Regions from separate parts of the Streptomyces cynarae genome, predicted to be linked through region 2. Evidence: riboswitches for the same ligand, from Rfam matches in the RefSeq annotation. Region 2 holds a riboswitch; the other holds the start of a gene.
What was found. A riboswitch is a leader RNA that binds a small molecule or an ion and turns the genes downstream of it on or off. The one in region 2 is predicted to bind cobalamin.

Region 1 (7,607 bases), 4.4 Mb from region 2:
CGAGCGTGCCGTGCGTGACGCGTTCCAGACGGCGTACGACCGTGTCGACGGTGTGCGGGGCGGAGTCCAGGACCGGGCCGACGACCGCGTGCGAGCCGTTACCGGTCAGCCCGTAGGTGCCGGGACGCTGGGAGGCCAGGTCACGGGTGAGGGCGATCCGGCCGGCCGCCAGGGAGTGCACGGTGAGGCGGGGTTCCGTGGGCAGCGGACGCCCCGGCGGCGCCTTCAACGCGGCGTCGCTGGCGAAGCGGCCCGCGGCGACGCCGGCGGCGCCCGCGGCGATGGCTACGGTGACGGCTGCGGCCGCCGCTTTCACAGTGCGCATCCATCCAGTCTCCCGGTGGAGCCCGCCCCCGGCCAGTGGGGAGAAGGGCGCGGTGTGACCCACGGGGCGCCCCGCAAGGCGGCCCCGGCCGGCCGGTCCACTAGGGGTTCGTCGACCCCTGATGCTGCCCGTACCCCCGCAACCGCTCCCCTACCTCCGCCACCTGTTCCCGGCTGAGCAGGTGCGGGGTGAGGCCCGGCACGGACGACGCCGTCAGCCACACGCGGCACATCCACTCCAGCTGGGCCGTGCGGTCGTAGGCCTGGTCCAGCGAGGCACCGTGGGCGACCGTGCCGTGGTTCTGCAGCAGGCAGGCGCTGCGGTCGGTCAGGGCGCGGAGCATGTTCTCGGCCAACTCGGGGGTGCCGTAGGTCGCGTAGGGCGCGACCCGGACCGCACCTCCCAGCGCGGCGGCCATGTAGTGGATCAGCGGCAGCTCCTGTACGAGCGTGGAGACGGCCGTGGCGTCGGGGGCGTGGGTGTGCACGACGGCCCGGGCGTCCGTCGTGCGGTAGACGGCCAGGTGCATGGGCAGCTCGCTGGTCGGGCGCAGCGTGCCGAGCACTTGGTGTCCGTCCAGGTCGACCCCGACCACGTCGCCCGGCGTCAGCCGCTCGTACGGCACTCCGGTGGGGGTGACCAGCACGGTGTCGCCGACGCGTACGGAGACGTTGCCGGAGGTACCGACGACCAGTCCGTCGGCGACCGTGCGGCGGGCCGTCGCGACGAGCTGGTCCCAGGCCCGCGCCACCTCCCCCGCCGCGGCCGCCCCCCGCCCGTGCCGTACGGCCTCCCGGGCGTCCCCTGCGTCATGTCGCTGATCGGCCATGCCGCGATCCTGCCAGGCGGGGTCCGCGCGGGGGTGGCCCGGCGCACAGCAGGCCGGAAGCCACGGGCCCGGAAGTGTACATATATGGACACACCTCCCCCAGGAGGCGGTTACACCAGCGAGAGGCTGGAGGGTGACCGAAATCTCTTCAGCCGGTCCCGGGACCGGCTGAAGCGGTTCACGACGAGCCGGCGAAGAGCCCGGCGCAACTCCCCGAGACGTCCCCCGGACACGTACCAGAGCTTCCGGAAGCCTGAATTGCGGCTTCGTTCGAGGTGCGACCCCCGTCGGCCGACCACAAACGGAACGCCGATACGCCGATCGGTACACCCTGCGGCCCGTCTCAGTTCATCTTCCGTTCACCCAGGTTGCCTACGGTCCAACAGCCACTGACCTTCCCCACAGAAGCCTGGGTAAATGGAACACATCACGCTCCTCCTCGGAATCGTGATCGTCACCGCTCTCGTGTTCGATTTCACGAACGGTTTCCACGACACAGCCAACGCGATGGCGACGACCATCTCGACTGGCGCCCTGAGGCCCAAGACGGCGGTGGCGATGTCCGCCGCGCTGAACCTCCTCGGCGCCTTCCTCTCTGTCGAGGTCGCCAAGACGATCTCCGGCGGCATCATCAACGAACAGGGCATACGCGTCGAAGTGATCTTCGCCGCCCTGGTGGGCGCCATCCTGTGGAACCTGCTGACCTGGCTCCTGGGTCTGCCGTCCAGTTCCTCCCACGCCCTCTTCGGCGGTCTGATCGGTGCCGCCGTCACCTCGGCCGGCTGGTCCGCGGTGAACGGCTCGACGATCGTCACCAAGGTCCTGATCCCCGCGGTGGCCGCGCCGCTCGTGGCGGGCCTCGCCTCGATGCTCGCCACCCGCCTGTCGTACGTGATCGGCAGCCGCGCCGACGAGAAGGCGACCGCGAAGGGCTACCGGGCCGGCTCGATCGCCTCGGCGGGCCTGGTCTCCCTGGCCCACGGCACGAACGACGCGCAGAAGACGATGGGCATCATCACGCTGGCCCTGGTCACCGGCGGTGTCATCGCCCCCGGCTCGAACCCTCCCACCTGGGTCATCGTCTCGGCCGGTCTGGCCATCGCGCTCGGCACCTACCTGGGCGGCTGGCGCATCATCCGCACCCTCGGCAAGGGCCTGACGGACCTGGCGCCGCAGCAGGGCTTCGCCGCACAGACCAGCGCGGCGACCGCGATCCTCGCCTCCTCGCACCTCGGCTTCTCCCTCTCCACCACCCAGGTCTGCTCCGGCGCCGTCATGGGCGCGGGCCTCGGCCGCAAGGGCGGCGTGGTCCGCTGGTCCACCGCGACCCGGATGCTGACCGCGTGGGTTCTGACGCTCCCGGCGGCCGGCCTGGTCGGCGCGGGCGCCGAACTCCTCACCAAGCAGGGCACCTGGGGCACGGTCGCCACCGGCGTGCTGCTGGTCGCCGGCGCCGGGGTCATCTGGACCCTGTCGCGCCGCAAGCCGGTCACGGTGGACAACGTCAACGACATCGAGACGGAGCCCGCGGGCGTCGTCACCGCGGCGATCGCGGCGGTCATCCCGCCCCCGGCGGGCCCCGTCGCCGCGGCCGACAGCGCGGCGCCCGGCACCGCCCCGGCGGACACGGACGCCACCACCGACCTGCAGGCCACGATCCCGGCCCCTGACGGCCCCTCCGCGGAGCCGGCCCCCGCCGCCACGGTTTAAGGAATCACCACTCATGAAGATCGACTGGGCAGCCCTCGGCTCCGTCTTCGGCGTCAGCCTCGGGGTCACCGTGGCCCTGGTGGCCCTGTTCACCCTGGGCGTCGTGGGCCTCACCAAGAAGGACTCGGCCCGGGGCGGCGCGGCCGCCCTGGCGGCGACCGGCGCCTACGCCTGCTTCGCGGCCTGCGCGGCTGCGGTCGCGTACGGTATCCATCTGATCGTCGCCTGACGGCCGGAGCACTTCGGAATCGCACACGCAGCGCTGTCGCTGCGCGTCACCCCCGCAGCGGTGTCGCTGCGGGGGTTTCTCGCGTTACCGAGGTCAAGGGGTCCGCGAGTCGCGTTGCCGGACGGCCGCCGTCGCCCGGCCCAGGACACGGAGACGCTCCGCGACCGGGGTGAGGCCCCACCACAGGCCCGCGCAGGCGGCGGCCGCGATGGTGACCACCAGCCACACGAGGGCCCGCGCCGGGGTCCCGGGCACCAGCAGCGCCGCCAGCGCACCGATGCCGACTGCGAACATCCCCGTCGTCAGGGAGAAGAGTGCCAGCGGAGCCGCTGCCGCCAGCGAGGGGTGCGGCGCGTGGGGACCTCCCGCGCCTGCCGAGAATTCCTTGGCCCTGTCCCCCATGTGGGTCCCTCCCGTCCTCTGGACGGTTCGCTCGGACGCCGTCCACTGCCGGGTTTCTCGAGTCCGGCCAGCAAAGCACACCCCGCCGTACGGCGAAAGACGAGCACCGGACCGGTGCGCCGTTTCGAGTCACGCGCCGGAACGCACGCCCCTGGACCACCTACTGGGACCGTCACTTCACAACCAAAGGCGCGATTCGGGCAACTGACGCGATTTCAGTGGTGTGGGACTCAGCACACCACAGCGTCGCAGGTCAAGAGCAAGTTGACGGCTGTTCTGGGTGCGTGGTGGACTGCCGGAGCCAGTACGGCGGCAGGAGAGGAAGCCGGTGCGAGTCCGGCGCGGTCCCGCCACTGTCACCGGGGAAGAACTCCCCGGGAGCCAGGAACTCTCGCCGCCGGTCTCGTCGAACCAGGGCGTGGACACCCTGAGTGAGGACATATCGCCATGCGCGGCTGCCGATTGAGGTTCTGTCACCGAGCACTGTCCGACCGCACGGTCGGCTGAGCCGATGGGTGCCGATCGCGTCTTCGCGTACGGCGCCGCCGCCGGCCTCCTCGGCGACCTCCTGCTGGGCGATCCACGCCGCGGGCATCCGGTCGCCGCGTTCGGGCGGGCCGCGGCGGCCGTGGAACGGGTGCTGTGGCGGGACCACCGCGGGTGGGGCGCACTGCACACCGCCGTCTGCGCCGGGGGTGCCGTGACAGCGGCGGCGCTCGCCGCATCCGCCGTACGTCCCTCCCGTACCGCCGCCACGGCCCTGACTGCTGCCGCCACCTGGGCCGTGGTCGGGGGCACGTCGCTCGCCCGGGAGGCAGGCGCCATCGGGCGCGCCCTGGAGGCGGGGGACGTCGAGGCCGCACGCGCCCGGCTGCCGCATCTGTGCGGGCGGGACCCGCAGGCGCTGGACGCGGACGGGATCGCCCGGGCGGTCGTCGAGTCCGTCGCCGAGAACACCTCCGACGCCGTGGTGGGCGCGCTCGCCTGGGGAGCCGTCGCCGGGGTGCCCGGTCTCGTGGGTTTCCGCGCCGTCAACACGCTCGACGCCATGGTCGGGCACAAGTCGCCCCGCTACCGGCGCTACGGATGGGCCTCGGCGCGCCTCGACGACGTCGCGGGATGGCCGGGAGCACGGCTCACCGCCGTTCTCGCGGCAGCGGCGGGCCCCGATCCGCGGGGCGCGGTACGCGCCTGGCGCGCCGACGCCGCGAAGCACCCGAGCCCCAACGCCGGGCCCGTGGAGGCGTCGTTCGCGGGCGCCCTGGGTGTGCGGCTGGGCGGAACGCTGTCGTACGGGGGGCGCGTGGAGCACCGGCCCGTGCTCAACGCGGCCGGGCGCGCCGTCCGTACGGACGACATCGAGCGGGCCGTACGGCTCTCCCGGCGCGTGAGCGGGCTCGCGCTCGGCATCACGGTCGCCGGGCGCCTGGCGGCCCGAAGGCTTCTCGCGAAGGGACGGACGTCATGAGCGGCGGACTCCTCGTCGCCGGTACCACCTCCGACGCCGGCAAGAGCGTCGTCACCGCCGGTATCTGCCGCTGGCTCGTACGGCAGGGGGTCGAGGTCGCGCCGTTCAAGGCGCAGAACATGTCCCTGAACTCCTTCGTCACCCGCGAGGGCGCCGAGATCGGGCGGGCGCAGGCCATGCAGGCCCAGGCGTGCCGTATCGAGCCGACCGCGCTGATGAACCCCGTGCTGCTCAAGCCGGGCGGCGAGCAGAGCAGCCAGGTCGTGCTGCTGGGCAAGCCGGTCGGTGAACTGAGCGCGCGCGGGTACCACGGGGGTCGGCAGCAGCGGCTCCTCGGCACCGTGCTGGACTGCCTCGCCGAGTTGCGGGGCACGTATGACGCGGTGATCTGTGAGGGGGCCGGCAGCCCGGCGGAGATCAACCTGCGGCGCACCGACATCGTGAACATGGGGATCGCCCGCAACGCCCGGCTACCCGTGCTCGTCGTCGGCGACATCGACCGCGGCGGTGTCTTCGCGTCCTTCTTCGGGACGGTGGCGCTGCTCTCGCCCCAGGACCAGGAGCTCGTCGCCGGATTCCTGGTCAACAAGTTCCGCGGGGACGTCAGCCTGCTGGAACCGGGCCTCGACATGCTGCGGGACCTCACCGGGCGGCGCACCTACGGAGTCCTGCCGTTCCGGCACGGGCTCGGGATCGACGAGGAGGACGGGCTCAGGGTGTCCCTGCGGGGCGCGGTCCGCGAGTCCGAGGTGACCGCCCCCGTCGGTGAGGACGTGCTGCGCGTCGCCGTCTGCGCGATCCCCCTCATGTCCAACTTCACGGACGTGGACGCGCTGGCCGCCGAGCCGGGTGTGGTCGTCCGGTTCGTGGACCGGCCGGAGGAGCTGGCGGACGCCGACCTCGTCGTGATCCCGGGAACCCGGGGAACCGTCCGCGCCCTGGAGTGGCTGCGCGAGCGCGGCCTCGCGGACGCCCTCGTCCGAAGGGCCGCGGAAGGGCGGCCGATCCTCGGCGTCTGCGGCGGCTTCCAGATCCTCGGCGAGCACATCGAGGACGAGGTCGAGTCGCGCGTCGGCAGTGTCCAAGGGCTCGGAGTGCTGCCCGTGCGGGTGCGGTTCGCCCGCGAGAAGACCCTCACCCGGCCGGCGGGGGAAGCCCTCGGCGAGCCCGTCGAAGGGTACGAGATCCACCACGGGGTCGCCGAAGTCACCGGCGGCACACCCTTCCTGGACGGCTGCCGGGTCGGGCAGACCTGGGGCACCCACTGGCACGGGTCCCTGGAGTCGGACGGCTTCCGGCGGGCCTTCCTGCGCGAGGTGGCCGCCGCCGCGGGCCGCCGCTTCGTGCCGTCCCCCGACACCTCGTTCGCCGCGCTGCGCGAGGAGCAGCTCGACCGGCTCGGCGACCTGATCGAACAGCACGCGGACACGGACGCGCTGTGGCGGCTCATCGAGTCCGGCGCGCCGCAAGGACTGCCTTTCATCCCCCCGGGAGCGCCCGCATGAGCACAGTGTTGTTGTTGTCGACCGCCGACACCGATCTGCTGGCGGCCCGTGCCTCCGGCGCGCCCTACCGGATCGGCAACCCGACCCGGGTGGACGTCGCCGATGAGCTTCCGGGGCTGATCGAGGGCGCGGACATCGCCGTCGTACGCCTGCTGGGCGGCAAGCGCGCCTGGGAGGACGGACTGGCCCGGCTGAAGGCGGCCGGCATCCCGACCGTGCTGCTCGGCGGGGAGACCGTCCCCGACGCCGAGCTGATGGCCGAGTCGTCCGTACCGGCCGGTGTCGTGGCGGAGGCGCTGAAGTACCTGGTCGAGGGCGGCCCCGCCAACCTCACCGAACTCGCCCGGTTCCTGTCCGACACGGTGCTGCTGACCGGCGAGGGCTTCGACGAGCCGCGGAAGATGCCGGAGTACGGCGTCCACGGCGCGCGCCCGTTCAGCGAGGACCGTCCGACCGTCGGCGTGCTCTTCTACCGGGCCCACGAACTCAGCGGCAACACCGCCTTCGTGGACACCCTGTGCGACGCGATCGAGGCGCACGGCGCCAACGCCCTTCCCGTTTACTGCGGTTCGCTGCGCGGCGCCGACGCCGGGCTGTACGAGGTCCTCTCCAAGGCCGATTCCCTGGTGGCCACGGTCCTCGCAGCAGGCGGCACGCACGCCTCGCAGGCCTCGGCCGGCGGTGACGAGGAGTCCTGGGACATCGGCGCGCTGGCCGAGATGAACGTCCCGGTGCTGCAAGGGCTGTGCCTGACCTCCTCGCGCGCCGCGTGGGAGGCGTCGGACGCCGCCCTGTCCCCCATGGACGCGGCGATGCAGGTCGCCATCCCGGAGTTCGACGGCCGGCTGATCACGGTCCCGTTCTCCTTCAAGGAGCAGGGCCCGGACGACGTCCCGGTGTACGTCGCCGACCCGGAGCGGGCCGCGCGGGTCGCCGGGATCGCCGTACGGCACGCGCGGCTCAAGCACAAGCCGAACGCGGAGAAGAGGATCGCGCTCGTCTTCACCGCGTACCCGACCAAGCACTCACGGGTCGGCAACGCGGTCGGCCTGGACACGCCCGCTTCGGCGGTACGGGTGCTGGACGCGCTGCGGGAGGCGGGGTACGGCCTCACCGAGTACCCGGCGGGCGGTGACGAG
Region 2 (7,607 bases):
CCGTGCTGCCGCCGGACGCGCCCTTCAGCCCGGAGCACGCCCTGTGGGTCAACGGCGTCCTCGCCGGCATGTACTCCCGGGCCGGCAGCGCGCCCGAAGGCCGGGAGCCGGCCGGCCGTGAGGTCGTCGTGCTGTGGGCCTCGCAGACCGGGAACGCGGAGGAGTTCGCCACGGCCACCGCCCAGCGGCTCACCGCGACCGGACACCGGACCACCCTGGTCGGCATGGACGAGGCCGACGTCGGGCGACTGCCGCATGGTGCCGATCTTTTGCTGATCACGAGCACGTTCGGCGACGGCGACGCGCCCGACAACGGCTCCGGCTTCTGGGACGCCCTCTCCGGCCATGAGGCTCCGCGCCTGGACGGTGTGCGCTTCGCCGTGCTGGCCTTCGGCGACTCGTCGTACGACGACTTCTGCGGACACGGGCGCCGCCTGGACGCGCGCATGCAGGAGCTGGGCGGGGTGCGCCTGGCTCCGCGCACCGACTGCGAACCCGACTACGAGCCGTCCGCGGACGCCTGGCTCGAGTCGGTCCTCACGGCGCTCGGCGGCGCCCCGGCGGCGGCCCCGCGCAACCGAAGCCGCCAAGCCCGCCCCGGCGACCGCCCGCCTCGTCGGCAACCGGCTGCTCAGCCTGCCCGGAGCGGGCAAGGAGGTGCGCCGGTTCACCTTCGACACCAGCGGGACCGGCCTCACGTACGAGACCGGGGACGCGCTCGGTGTGCGCCCGGTCAACTCCCCCGCGCTCGTTGAGGAGTGGCTGGAGGTGACGGGCATCGACCGCGCCGCCGCCGTCGAGGTCGCGGGAGCCGGGGAAATACCCTTCGCCGAAGCACTGCTCAGGCATCTCGACATCACCCGGATCACCCCCGACCTGCTGCGCTTCGTCGCCGAACGCACCCGGGACGACCGGGAGCTGCGGCAACTGCTGCGCCCCGACAACAAGGACGGCCTGGCGCGCTGGTGCTGGGGCCGGCAGGCCGTCGACGTGGCGGCCGAGTACGCGGTGCGGGCCTCGGCCGAGGAATGGGCCGGAGTGCTCAAGCGGTTGCAGCCGCGGCTGTACTCGATCTCCTCCAGCCCGCTCGTCGACCCCCACCGGGTGTCGCTGACCGTGTCCGTGGTGCGCTACGAGAGTCTGCGCGGGCGGCCCCGCGCCGGGGTGTGCGGCGGCTTCCTCGCCGACGCGGAGCCCGATGCGCCGGTGCCGGTCTTCGTGCAGCGCTCGCCCCACTTCCGGCCGCCGACGGACGGCTCGACCCCGATGGTGATGGTCGGACCCGGCACCGGGGTCGCCCCTTTCATCGGTTTCCTCCAGGAACGCCGCGAACTCGGGCACACCGCGCCGAACTGGCTGTTCTTCGGCGAGCAGCACCGCGCCACCGATTTCTACTACGAGGAGGAGCTGACGAAGCTGCGGGAGGACGGCGTGCTCACGCGCCTCGACACCGCCTTCTCCCGCGACCAGCGCGCCAAGGTCTACGTCCAGGACCGGATGCGCGAGCACGGCCCCGAGCTGTGGCACTGGCTCCGGGACGGCGCCCGCTTCTACGTCTGCGGGGACGCCTCCCGCATGGCCAGGGACGTCGACAAGGCGCTGCGGGACATCGCCGTCCTGCACGGCGGCCTGAGCGAGGCGGAGGCGGCGGCTTACGTGAAGCAGCTGGCAGCGGAGAAGCGGTACGTGCGGGACGTCTACTGACGTCCACCGGGGCCACACCGGAATCTTCACCTCCGGGCGCTCGGTGTTCATGCTGTCCACCTACGTTCCTGGCGTGCACTTGGCAGAAGTGAAGGCGTCGACGAGCACCCGGTGGGTGCGCCCACCGGTGGCACGCGACGAGGACGAACCGGACCGGGTCCCCGCGCAGTGGCACCGTGTTCTCACGTTGCTCGCGAACATCAGCCTGTTCATCGGCACGCGCGGCGTGTGGAACAGTGCCGCCGGCCATCAGCCGCTGATCGCCGCGGTGATCTCGGTCTGTTACGTGTCGATCCTGGTGACGGGCGTACTGACGCTGGTGGTACGGAGCAGCCGCTCGCTGGCGCGCCTGGATCTCGTGGTGCTGGTGACGGGGATCACGCTGGTCTACTGCGCGACCGGCATGCGGCACGGCTACAGCGACGAGTCGATCCTCACGATCCAGGCCGCCCGCGAGCTGCTGCACGGAAACCCGGTGTACGGGCAGGCCTGGCCCTGGCTGTTCGGGCACCACAGCTCCGTCGCCTACACCACCACCGTGGACGGCGGTTACGACTACACCTACGCCTATCCGCCTCTGACCGCGATGCTCACCGCGCCGCTGCTGTCGATCGGCCACGACGCGCTGCCCGAGGTCCTGGTGCCCACCACCGCGATCGTCCTCGGCGCGATCGTCATGTGGAAGATGCTGCCGACGCCGTGGCGCTCGGCGGCCACCATGGTCTGCCTGGGCTTCGGCCTGATCCCGATGTACGCCCGGCTCGGCTACCCGGCGGTCCTCGCGCTGGCGTTCCTGATCCCGGTGGTGGTGCGCTGGACGCGGATGGGCACGGGCGGCCCGGCCGACTGGCTGCGGGCGGCATGCCTGGGCGCGGCCTGCGCCAGCCAGCAGTTGCCGTGGTTCCTGACCCCGTTCCTGCTCGCCGGCGTCTACGCACTGCGGCGCGGCGAGCTGGGGGCACGCGAGGCGGCCCTCGCCGTGGGGCGGATCGTGGGTATCGCCTCCGGAACGTGGCTGCTGATCAACGGGTACTTCATCGTGACCGAGCCGCGCACCTGGATCGAGGGCATCGTGCTGCCGTTCACCCAGGGTGCGACCATCCACGGCCAGGGCCTGGTCGGCATCTCCCTCTACTACACCGACGGCAGCGACCGCCTGTCCTGGTACTCGCACGCGAGCATGCTGCTGGCGGCGGGTCTGCTGGCCCTGTTCGTGCTGTTCGTGCGCCGGCTGGGTCCGGCAGCGACCGTGCTGCCCTGGTGCGCGTTCTTCCTGGCGACCCGTTCGCAGGACGGCTACTACCTGATGATGACGCCGCTGTGGCTGGCTGCGGCGGTCACCGCGCCGCCCTCCGCGTTCGCCACCGCGTGGCAGCCCCGGCTGCTGCACGGCCGGCGGACGGCCCGCACGGTGCTGGCCGGGGCCCTGGTGGCACCGGCCCTGGTGGCCGCGACGCTTGCGGCGACCGGACAACCGCCGTTGCGCATGCAGACCGTCGGCTCCACCCGGAAGGCCGCGACCGTCAAGACGCTCACCGTCCGTGTGAACAACACCGGCGACTCCGCCGTCCAGCCCCACTTCATGATGACGACCGGCCACGGCGAGAGCCTCTGGTGGAAGGTGCTCCAGGGTCCGTCGTCCGTCGGCGCCCACGCCACCGCCACTTACCGGATCCAGGCGCCGGGCAAGGGCTTCACCGTCCCCGGGAAGGGCGTCCGTGTCCGGCTGCGCGCCTTCACCGAGTCGCCGCTGACGCTGTCGAGCCAGGACATCCACCTGGCACCGCAGAAGGACCCGGCCTCGCACGGGAAGTGAGCCGTCCGAGGAACCGATCCGTCCTCAGGTCACCTGCTTGAGCAGCTCGTTCACCACGGGGTCGATCACCCGGTAGCGGACGATCCGCCCCTCCTTCTCACCCGCCACCACCTCGGCCGTCCGCAGCAGCCGCAGCGCCTGCGAGACGGCCGGGTCGTTCATACCCGTCGCCACCGCCAGGTCGGAGACGGCGAGCGGCCCGGCCCGGTGCAGGGCCAGCAGCAGGGCGAGCCGGCCGGGGTCGGCCAGCAGCGAGAAGCGGTCGGCCCAGGTGCGTACGGCCTCGGGGGCACCGATGGCCTCGATGGCCTCGCAGACCCGGTGGCCGTCGATGGTGCGCCTGCCGGCGCGGTCGGCGGGGACGAGATGCATGCGCACATTCTCCCAGGCGCCCCCGTGTGATCTTGGATACCTACGGATACCTGCGCAACTGTGCAGCCTTGCAGGCGTCGCCGCCCCGGCCCTAAGGTGGCCGGGCCGTGGTGTTCGGGAAGACCGGTGAAAGTCCCCAGGGACTCAGGCCGGAGCGGCCCTCGCCACTGTGATCGGGGAGTTCCCGTCCCGTGCCGCCCGCCTCCAGCGGGTGGCGCCACTGGCTGCACGTCGGCCGGGAAGGTAGGGGCGGGCGCGGTGATCCGTCAGCCAGGAGACCGGCCACGGCATCTCACGAAGTGATCCACGAGGTGCTGGAGCCTGACCGTATGACCCTGACCGACCCTGCCCTGCCCGAGGCCGCCTCCTTCCGTTGGCGACGCGAGGACACCCTGCGGACCGCCGGGCTGCTGGCGGTGATCGCCGCCCTGCACGTGGCCGCGTTCGGCGTGCTGTTCCTGCTGGTGGTGCCCGAGCACTACCAGATGGGCTCCAAGGCGTTCGGCATCGGGCTCGGTGTCACCGCGTACACGCTGGGCATGCGGCACGCCTTCGACGCCGACCACATCGCGGCCATCGACAACACCACCCGCAAGCTGATGGCGGACGGCAAGCGTCCGGTGTCGGTCGGGTTCTGGTTCGCGCTCGGGCACTCCAGCGTGGTGGTGGTGCTCGCCGCGCTGATCGCCGGAGGCACCCAGCTGGCCGGGCGCCTGATGAACGAGAACTCCCGTACGCACCAGGTGCTCGGCGTGCTGGGCACGACGATCTCCGGCTCGTTCCTCTATCTCATCGCGGCCCTCAACCTGGTGGCGCTGATGGGCATCCTGCGGGTGTTCCGGGCGATGCGGGCGGGGACGTACGACGAGAAGGAGCTGGAAACCCACCTGGACTCCCGGGGTTTCATGAACCGGATCCTCGGCCGCTTCACCCGGTCCATCAGCCGCCCCGGGCAGATGTTCCCGCTCGGCTTCCTGTTCGGCCTGGGCTTCGACACCGCTACCGAGGTCACTCTGATGGTGATGGCGGGCAGCGGGGCGGCGGCCGGGCTGCCCTGGTACGCGATCCTGTGCCTGCCGCTGCTGTTCGCGGCCGGGATGAGCCTGTTCGACACCCTCGACGGCACGTTCATGAACTTCGCGTATCAGTGGGCCTTTTCGAATCCGGTGCGCAAGGTGTTCTACAACCTCACCATCACCGGGCTGTCGATCGCGGTGGCCTTCCTGATCGGCACGATCGAGCTGGTCGGAGTGCTCCACGACAAGCTGGACCTGCGGGACGCGGTGACGGGCTGGATCGCCGGGCTCGACCTCGACAACGTGGGCTTCGTCATCGTGGGGCTGTTCCTGGTGGTGTGGGCGGCGGCCCTCACGTACTGGCGGCTGGCCAAGGTGGAGGAGCGCTGGGCTCCCCGCCCCGCCGACGGCAACTGACGCCGGCGGGGCGGTGGCCGGTCACTCGCCGCTGGAGGAAGCGGAGGCGCCGCTGCGGCCGCGGGCGATCGCGAAGACCGCGGCGGCAAGGCCCAGGACACCGACGACCAGACCGGCGATGCCGAGCCCGCGGGCGGTGGAGTCACTGGTGGCCGCGACCTTCGTCGTGGTGGCACTCGGCTTCTCCTCGGTGCCTGCGGGAGCCGCGGTGGAACCGGCGCCCTCCGCCGTGCCCTTGGCGGTCAGCTGGAGCACCGGCGCCGGGTTCTCCGGCTCGTCCTGCCCCTTCTGGGCCTCCTCGATCCAGCGGACGACATTTCCGTCGGAGTAGGTCTGCAGCGTCTTGAACGTCAACTGGTCGGCGTTCTCCGGAAGTTGACCGAAGGCGACGTTGAAGTCCTGGTACTGGCCGTGCCGGATGCGGCCGCCGGTCCAGGTGATCTGGGAGACCGCGTCGGTGATGGTGCCGTCGTCCGTCTTGACCGGGGTCTTGAGCTTGGTGGTGGTCACCTGCGCCGTCCAGCCGTCCTGCGGACTGACCAGCACGCCCAGGATCGGGTGGTCGGTGGGCAGGAAGACCTGCACCTTGGTGGTCGCGGCGGTGTCCTCCTCGTTGGGCACCCGGAAGGTCAGCACACCGTCGGTGGCGCCCTTCGCGTAGCTCTCGGGGTGGACGGTGACATGGGCGAAGGCCGCGCCGGCCGCGGTGAGGACACCGGCGGCGGCGAGTGCGGCGACGGTGGTGGCGCGGCGCAGGGTGGTACGCATCGGGGACATGGGTGGGCAAGCTCCGTACTAGTGCTGGGTCTTGGGGGGTTCAGACGGTGTACGGGACCGCCGGGGGCGGGCCGCGCCGGTGGAGGGCGTGGCGGAGCAGCGCCTGTCCGGGGAGCCGGCGTCGGCGGGCGTACGGGCGCGGCGGCCTGACGTACGCGGGCAGCGGTGCCGTACGCCATCGGACGGCGAGACGCGGGACGAAGGCGGCGGCCTTGCGCAGCAGCGACCACAGGGCGGCCTCGCCGCGCCGCAGGCACCAGGAGGCCAGCAGGGCGGCGGCCAGGTGCGCGACGACGGCGTGCGAGGTCATGGCGTGCGGCGGGGCGGCCATGGGCATGCCGTGCGCCATGCCCGGCATGCCCATCGGCATCTGTGCCGGCTCGGCCGCGTCGAAGGCCAGATGGAGCCCGCCCTGGACGAGGAGCATCGCGAGGGCGATACCGGGCAGCGAGCGCTCACGCCCGGCGAGCGCCGCACCGGCGGCGAACACGGGCAGGAACCCCGCCGCGTCCGCCCACACCGGCGGCACCGCGCCGGTGGCCAGCGTGTGTCCGCCGACGGCGAGCAGCACGCACAGGACGGCGAACACCGCCGCGCGCAGGCTCCGCACCGTCCAGGACACGTCCATGGGGTGGGATCCTCCCATGCGGACACCCGCGATCATGTCCGTTTCCGCAGATCCGGCGTGCCGGGGGCGGCGTGGGGCGCGTTGTGGAGGGGGTGGCGAGGGCGCCTATCGTGGCGCGCATGCAGTCCTACACAATCGGCCAGGCCGCCCGGTTGCTCGGGGTGAGCCCGGACACCGCGCGGCGGTGGGCGGACGCGGGGCGGGTGGCGACGCGGCGCGACGAGAGCGGGCGGCGGGTCATCGACGGCAGGGACCTTGCCGCGTTCTCGGTGGAGTTGGCGCGCGGCGGCACCGGCGAGGAGGACGCCCCCTCGTACACCTCTGTCCGCAACGCCTTCCCGGGGATCGTCACCGCCGTGAAGCTCGGTGACGTGGCCGCCCAGGTGGAGATCCAGGCGGGGCCGCACCGTCTGGTCTCCCTGCTGACCAGGGAGGCTGTGGAGGAACTGGGTCTTGAGGTCGGCATGGAGGCCACCGCCCGGGTGAAGTCGACGAACGTCCATATCGACCGGGCCTGAGGGGGACGGCGATCCGGTGTTCCGCGGGGCTCATGTCCACGGGCCGTAACGGCCGTCCACGCGGATCGCGGTGACGCCGCTGACGTAGCGCGCCCCGCAGCGGTCCTGCGGCAGCACGGGCTGCGGCCCGGACCGGTCGAGCGGGGTGTCGTCGACACGGGCCGCGAGCAGCACGGGCGCCCGGCCGAAGTCCGGGTCGATCTCGGCCCAGGACAGCAGGGCGTGGTGGCCGTCCGTGCCCGTGACGGCGATCAGGAAGCGCAGCCGGTCCTTGCGCCGGGCGAGGTCGAATGCGGGGTGTGCGGCCGAGAGCACGTCGTGCAGCAGCGGGCCCGCAAACCGGTGGTGCTGTACACCGC

Region 1: it holds a riboswitch for cobalamin, as region 2 does, so the genes downstream of both, N8I84_RS10255 (cobalamin biosynthesis protein) here and N8I84_RS30045 (Nickel transporter NicT) in region 2, are expected to answer to the same signal.

The regions. Positions count from the first base shown of each region.
Region 1 is NZ_CP106793.1:2,167,268-2,174,874, forward strand. Features, by position in the region: partial or broken gene N8I84_RS10225 (alpha/beta hydrolase) at 1-325, opposite strand, end outside; gene N8I84_RS10230 (class II aldolase/adducin family protein) at 426-1,154, opposite strand; gene N8I84_RS10235 (inorganic phosphate transporter) at 1,572-2,864, shown strand; gene N8I84_RS10240 (hypothetical protein) at 2,878-3,093, shown strand; gene N8I84_RS10245 (hypothetical protein) at 3,187-3,495, opposite strand; gene N8I84_RS10250 (DUF397 domain-containing protein) at 3,396-3,671, opposite strand; cobalamin riboswitch at 3,766-3,906, shown strand; gene N8I84_RS10255 (cobalamin biosynthesis protein) at 4,007-4,963, shown strand; gene N8I84_RS10260 (cobyric acid synthase) at 4,960-6,468, shown strand; gene cobN (cobaltochelatase subunit CobN) at 6,465-7,607, shown strand, end outside.
Region 2 is NZ_CP106793.1:6,604,363-6,611,969, reverse strand. Features, by position in the region: partial or broken gene N8I84_RS42850 (molybdopterin-dependent oxidoreductase) at 1-1,704, shown strand, start outside; gene N8I84_RS30055 (hypothetical protein) at 1,778-3,520, shown strand; gene N8I84_RS30050 (ArsR/SmtB family transcription factor) at 3,545-3,892, opposite strand; cobalamin riboswitch at 3,984-4,193, shown strand; gene N8I84_RS30045 (Nickel transporter NicT) at 4,222-5,325, shown strand; gene N8I84_RS30040 (YcnI family protein) at 5,347-6,102, opposite strand; gene N8I84_RS30035 (hypothetical protein) at 6,143-6,730, opposite strand; gene N8I84_RS30030 (TOBE domain-containing protein) at 6,850-7,248, shown strand; gene N8I84_RS30025 (molybdopterin-dependent oxidoreductase) at 7,279-7,607, opposite strand, start outside.